Regions from separate parts of the Bradyrhizobium sp. 197 genome, predicted to be linked through region 2. Evidence: riboswitches for the same ligand, from Rfam matches in the RefSeq annotation. Region 2 holds a riboswitch; the other holds the start of a gene.
The links. A riboswitch is a leader RNA that binds a small molecule or an ion and turns the genes downstream of it on or off. The one in region 2 is predicted to bind cobalamin.
Positions count from the first base shown of each region.

Region 1: another riboswitch for cobalamin. It lies ahead of metE (5-methyltetrahydropteroyltriglutamate--homocysteine S-methyltransferase); the one in region 2 lies ahead of IVB27_RS19255 (energy-coupling factor ABC transporter permease).

Region 1 is NZ_JADPJJ010000087.1:38,980-42,376, forward strand. It holds gene metE (5-methyltetrahydropteroyltriglutamate--homocysteine S-methyltransferase) at 1-1,252, opposite strand, end outside; cobalamin riboswitch at 1,353-1,551, opposite strand; gene IVB27_RS20225 (hypothetical protein) at 1,907-2,173, shown strand; gene IVB27_RS20230 (4Fe-4S binding protein) at 2,195-2,398, opposite strand; gene IVB27_RS20235 (EAL domain-containing response regulator) at 3,003-3,397, opposite strand, start outside.
Region 2 is NZ_JADPJJ010000079.1:95,681-99,077, reverse strand. It holds gene IVB27_RS19265 (cobyrinic acid a,c-diamide synthase CobB) at 1-603, shown strand, start outside; gene cobA (uroporphyrinogen-III C-methyltransferase) at 600-1,331, shown strand; cobalamin riboswitch at 1,377-1,596, shown strand; gene IVB27_RS19255 (energy-coupling factor ABC transporter permease) at 1,634-2,311, shown strand; gene cobF (precorrin-6A synthase (deacetylating)) at 2,358-3,107, shown strand; gene cobT (nicotinate-nucleotide--dimethylbenzimidazole phosphoribosyltransferase) at 3,123-3,397, shown strand, end outside.

The DNA.
Region 1 (3,397 bases), on a different contig from region 2:
CGTCGATCGCGGCGATTCGTCCGGCGACATTCGCATTGTGGATCTCGGGCGATGTTTCGCGGGTGACGGCTGCCTCCTCCGAAAGCGCAAGTTCATCGGCCACCTCGGCAGCATGGCCGGCCAGCGCTTTGCCCAATATCGAAAGTTCCTTGATCTTCTGAACTGAGAACGCCAGCCATGTCTTCAGATTGGGATCGAGATCGGTCTCTAGCTCAATGTCGATCGGAACATGAAGCAGCGAGCAGGAAGGAGCAATCTGAACACGGTGCCTGCCCAATTTTTGGACCATAGGAGCAAGTTGGTCGAGCAGCGCCGGAAGATTGGAGCGCCACACGTTCCGACCATCAACGACGCCTAGTGAGACCACGAGATCTCTACGGGTTGTGGCGACAATTGCGTCCAACTGGTCAGGTGCCCGAACCAGATCCACATGAAGCCCGGCAACGGGCAAGGCCAAGGTTGTTTCAAGATTGTCGCCGATAGCCCCGAAATATGTGGCCAGCATTATTTTAAGGGCCGGCACAACCTTTGCGAAATGAGCATAGGCCCAGCGGACAGCCGCCCGCGATGCTTCGTCGACGTCCATCACTAGGCATGGCTCGTCCAGCTGAACCCATTCAGCACCGCGCGAGGATAGTTCGCGGAGAACATCGACATAGACTGGGAGGAGCCGATCGAGCAGCGACAGCGGATTGAATGCGGGATTTGCGCTTTTGCCAAGCTTCAGGAAAGTGACTGGGCCAACTAGGACGGGGCGCGTTTGGTAGCCGAGGCTTTTTGCCTCCTCATATTCCTCGATCGGCTTTCGAGAGGAATACTTAAAGATCTGATCCCGGTGAAATTCCGGCACCATGTAGTGGTAGTTGGTATCGAACCACTTCGTCATTTCCTGAGCGGCTACGCCAGGCCCATGCTGAGCGTGACCACCGTCCTGAGCGCCACGCGCCATGGTGAAGTAGGTCTTGAGCGACACAGGACCTTCGGTCCAGCCGTAGACGTCGGGAATGGCGCCAACCATTAGGCTGGTATCGAGCACATGGTCGTAAAACGAGAAGTCATTCGAAGGAATGACGGTCGCACCGCGGGATTTCTGCCGTGCCCAATTAGCGGCACGAAGTCCACTCCCCGCCTCGAGGAGCTCGGCTTCGCTGGAGTTTCCCGCCCAGTAGCTCTCGAGCGCGACTTTGAGTTCGCGTCGTGGGCCGATGCGTGACGTCCCCAGTGTGGCAACGGGAAGCGAAAGAAAAGACATAGCTCAGACCCCATGATTGGGGCAAAGGCCATGGCGGACGCATGCAGCGAATATCGCGTGAGCGACAGCTGCTTGGCGCACACCGGGACACCCCGCCCGTGGACGATATATTGTCGAGGCAGGTCTCCTGGCTCGCGGGTCGTCGCTGCTGTCCGGCCTTCCCGAAGCCGCATGGCTTCAGTGACTTCGTTGGACAGCGGCTCGCCGCTTACAGTTGCGGGGGCAGCGCCGGCATTGCACCGGCTTCCCTCTTAGCTCCGGATCAAACGAATCCGAAGACCACGACGGCTGGCATTAGGCGCACGAGGATCGATCCGTCAACCTACTAAGTGTCGCCGCGATATTGCCCAAGCGATTGCGAGCTGTACCAGCTAGGGCACAACGGTCTTACTCCCGGCCTGGTAAAAACGCCTAGATCTGTGGAGCCTCCGCTTGTGAATGCGTCCGTCTGCTCGCGTTGGCTCATCCGAGTACGCCAAGCGGGTGTTGATCCTGTTACGACCCTAGCTCCATGCACTCGTGCATCGTGACCGTGGGCAAGCGGATGCCCAGCTTCTCGTACGTCTTCAGGATCTCCGGACCGATCTCGTCGCGCGTGGAGACCGTCTCTTCGGCTTCGAAGCGACGTAGCTTTAGATATCCTGCAAGCTGATCTTGGGATATTCGACGCCCGTCCACCTCGCCTCGGCTCGTCAGCCAACGACGATAAGCCTCAACGCGACGACCTGGAGCATCGAGGCGGCCTTGTCATTATTCGAGACAAATTTGACGGTCTCCTCTGACAGAGCCCTTCGAGGGTTTCTCGGAGTCGATCAGCGCCTTAAGCTCATAACGATGTTGATCGACCTCGATGCGCCGCACGCGGAAGGCGGCCTCCACAAGCTTGACATCTACTCCTTCGTGCGCGAAATCGAGCGGTGAAGCCTTCTGGACGCGGGCTGCTTATGTTGTCTTAGACGGGACACAGGTGTCAGACACCGGACAGACCACAGCGCATTGCGGCGTGTCGGAATGGCCCTCGCACTCCGTACACTTTTTTGCATCGATAACGTAAATGTCGCGCTTGAGGCTGATCGCCGCGTTGGGACACTCGAACTCACATGCCCCACAAACGGTACATTGCGAAGCGACGATCTTGTAAGCCATGCCTTCCGACTCCTTAGGCGAGCGATGCCATTGGCGATCCCTTTCAAATGCCGTGCCAAGGACAGGCGCGCTCAATGATGGGCAACTTGCCCAATGGTGCTGTGCGGGGTCTGAGACCATGTTGCATCTGCGACAGCATGGGCCGCTTCAATATCAAGCCGTGCGAGCCCTCGGGCCCCTACTCCGATAGCCAGTCGCGACTCGACTGCTGCGAGCTTCCGTCGGTTTGTCTGGCATGGCAACGCGGGGCCAAGCGACGCTCGACGATTCCCGAAACCGGCGGCGCGAGTAGAAGCCGCGAGCCGACGCACGTCTACGCCGGATGTCGGCAAACCTCCGGTCACACGCCCTGACCGGAGATTTTGTCCAAGCCGCGCTCACGCCTGCAACGTTAACTCCGCGGATTGACTCGCTGGAGGCTTGCTACAATAACCTTCGGCATCGCTTCGGAGGGAAATGAAGCTCGGCCGGGAGAAGCGATACTGGGTTTGCAAAGTGGCCGATTTAATTGCTGTCAACCGCATGCCTGGTGCCGAGTAGGCATGGCCGCGCGGGCCAGCGCTGGTACGCTTTGCCTGGCTGTGCTCAGTCACTCCTCATGCAACTATTTTGGACGAAGTGGAACAGGGCTGAAAGATGACTGTGCAAATTGCTTCAGCGGCATGGCCTTTCCGAACAGATGGCCCTGCGCAAGGTTGAAGCCGAGTTCGGTCACAGCGATCAGGTCGGCGTGGCTCTCCACGCCTGCGGCGACGGTGCGCACACTGTACTCTTTGGCTAGATCGACGATATGGCGGCACACCGTTCGCTTCAGGGGCCCATTTCCGCAACCGGCGACGTACTGCCGGTCCACTTTTAATTTCATGAACGGGAATTTTTCGAGCCCCATCAGCTGCGGCCAATTGGCGCCGATATTGTCGATTGCAAGGCCAATGTTGTGAAAGCGAACCTCACGCGCGACCTCGATCAGGAGATCTAGGTTCTGGATCGCTTCCTCGC
Region 2 (3,397 bases):
GGCGTGAACGCGACGCCGCCCGGCCAGCGCATTGCGCTTGCCCGTGACGCTGCGTTCTCCTTCGTCTATCCGCATATGCTGGAAGCGTGGCGCGCGGCGGGTGCGGAGATATCGACATTCTCGCCGCTGGCTGACGAAGGTCCTGATCCGGGCGCCGATGTGTGCTGGCTGCCCGGCGGTTATCCCGAGCTCCAAGCCGGGAAGATCGCGGCCAATGCGCGCTTCCGCAGCGGATTACGCGCCTTCGCAGCGACGCGGCCGGTGCACGGCGAATGCGGAGGCTATATGGTGCTGGGTACCGCTTTGACCGACGCCGACGGTATCCGCCACGAGATGACGGGCTTGCTCGGCCTGGAGACGAGCTTTGCCAAACGCCGCATGCATCTGGGCTATCGCTTGGCCGAACTCACAGCGCCGATGCCGGGTCATCAGGCGGGTGCACGCCTGCGTGGCCATGAATTCCACTATTCGACGATCCTCGCGCAGCCCGACACGCCGCTGGCGGTCGTGCACGACGCGACAGGTGCGGTCATCACCGAGACCGGCTCGCGGCGGGGACAAGCCACCGGCACGTTCTTTCATCTGATCGCGGAGGACCGGTGAGCGGTTTTGTCTCCTTCGTCTCCGCCGGCCCCGGCGATCCCGAGCTCCTCACGCTCAAGGGTGCCGCGCGGCTGCGCGAGGCCGACGTCGTGCTCTATGATGATCTTGCTTCGGGCGCGATCCTCGATCTGGCCCGTCCCGGCGCCAATCTCGTCGCGGTGGGAAAGCGGGCAAGGCGGCCCTCGACCAAGCAGCACCACGTTAACCGCCTCCTGGTCGACTACGCCGCAACCGGTGTGCGCGTAGTTCGCCTGAAGTCGGGCGATGCCGGTATCTTTGGCCGGCTCGAGGAGGAGCTCGAGACGCTGCGCGATGCGGGCATCGGCTATGAGATCATTCCGGGCGTCACCACGGCCTGCGTCGCTGCGGCCCAGGCCGGGATTCCCCTGACCCGGCGCCATACCTCGCGCCGGGTGCAGTTCATCACCGGCGCGGACGTCACGGGCGAGCTGCCGCCAGACCTCAACTGGGCGGCGCTGGCCGATCCGGAGGCGACGACCGTGGTCTATATGGGCCGCCGCACGTTTCCGGCGCTTGTCGCAAAATTGATCGAGCATGGGCTCTCCCCAACCGCGCCGGCCTTGTTCGCCGAATCCCTCGGCCGTCCCGATGAACGATTGGTCCGCACCACCATTTCGGAGCTTGCCGAGCAGCTTGCCCGGGGCGGGGCGGCCTCCACGGCGGCCGTGATCCTGTTCGGCGCGCTGGCGGGGGATTATCCGTCATGACGGCCTCGGCCGCCCTTCGCCCCTTGACGCCCGGCTTGCGAAAGGGGCACACAGGAGACGCATGGTGCTCGACGCGGCGCAAAGCGCCGGAGCATAATCGGGAATGGGGATGGGCGGACCCAGTTGCGGCGCCCAAAACCCCAGCCGCCCCCGCGACTGTAAGCGGTGAGGGACTTCGATCAGCCACTGGGCCGCAAGGTTCGGGAAGGCCGGAGACTCCCAGTGAACCGCGAGCCAGGAGACCGGCCCTGCACGTTTTTAGGCCAAGGCCGTCGGGTGTGACGGCAAGAAGGATCTGAGCCATGCATATCGAACCCGGACTAGTCTCGGACGCCAAGCTCGTGTTGAGCTACGCAACCGGCATCGCCGTCGGCGGCGTTGCGTTGAAGCTCGCGGTCGAGACCGTGCGCGAGCAGGGTATCACGTCGTTCGCGGCGCGCACGCTCGCCACCACGGGCCTCGTGTTCGTCTTCTTCGAGATCCTGCCGCACTTCCCGGTCGGCGTGTCCGAAGTGCACTTCATCCTCGGCTCGACCCTGTTCCTGCTGTTCGGTGCTGCGCCAGCGGCCTTCGGCCTCGCGTTCGGCCTGCTGTTCCAGGGCATCTTCTTCGAGCCGCCCGACCTGCCGCAATATGGCATGAACGTCACCACGCTCCTGGTGCCGCTGTTCGCGATCCAGGCGATCGCCACGCGGATCATTTCGCGCAACACCGCCTATGTCGATCTGAAGTACCGCCAGGCACTGGCGCTTTCGACGACGTATCAGTTCGGCGTCATCGCCTGGGTGGCGTTCTGGGCGCTCTATGGCTCCGGCTTCGGCGCGACCAACCTCGCCAACATCGCGACGTTCGCGGCGTCCTACGCGCTGGTCATCGTGATCGAGCCGCTCGCCGATCTCGGCGTGCTGGCGCTGGCAAAGTCGTTGCGCGGCGTCACCGCGCCCGGCCTCGTCACCCCGCGTTTGCATAGCGCGGCCTGAGAGACAAGCGAATGGGCGGCTGTCATGGTCGCCCTTCGCAGCCTCGATGTTCACGCTCTCCCTGATAGGCATCGGTCCCGGCAATCCCGAGCAGCTGACGCGCGCCGCGATCGCTGCGATCAACGCGGCCGATCTCGTCCTGATCCCCCGCAAGGGGACCGCAAAATCCGATCTCGCCGATCTCAGGCGGACGATCTGCGCGGATGTGCTCACCAGCGACACGACGCGCATCGCCGAGTTCGATCTTCCCGTGCGCGATGCGGCTGAAGCGGACTACCGCAAGGGCGTGGACGATTGGCACGATGCCGTGGCCGAGACCTGGTCGCAGGCCATCGCAGATCATCTCGAAGCTGACGGCAAGGTCGCGCTGCTGATCTGGGGCGATCCATCGCTTTATGATTCTTCGCTGCGCATTGCGCGGCGGCTCAATCCCTTGCCTGAGATCGAGGTCGTGCCCGGCATCACCTCGATCCAGGCGCTGTGCGCGGCGCATGCGCTACCGCTCAATGATATCGGCGAGCCATTCCTGGTGACGACGGGCCGCCGCTTGCGCGATGGCGGCTGGCCGCAAGGTGTCGATACCGTGGTGGTGATGCTCGACGGCGGCACGGCGTTCCAGTCGCTCGATCCGGAAGGGCTTCACATCTGGTGGGGCGCCTATCTCGGCATGCCGGATCAGGTCATCATGTCCGGCGTGCTGGCCGAGATCGGCCCGCGTATCGTCGCCGTGCGGCAAGAGGCGCGCGAGCGGCATGGCTGGATCATGGACAGTTACATCCTCAAGCGCAGGCCGTAAGGCAAGCGAGGCAACATGCTCCCCGAATGGGTCTACCAACAGTGCCCCGATATTTCGGCAGTCCATCGCGAGGCGGCGGTCGCGCGGCAGGCGCAATTGACGAAACCGGCCGGCGCGCTCGGACGGCTCGAGCAGCTCGCGATCGAGCTTGCGGGCCTGCAAGCAACTGAGCAGCCGCGCGCGGCGCGGGTGCCGATCATCATCTTCGCCGGCGATCACGGCATTGTCGCGCAGGGCGTCTCGGCCTATCCGCAACAAGTGACCATCGCGATGCTGGCGAATTTTGCCTC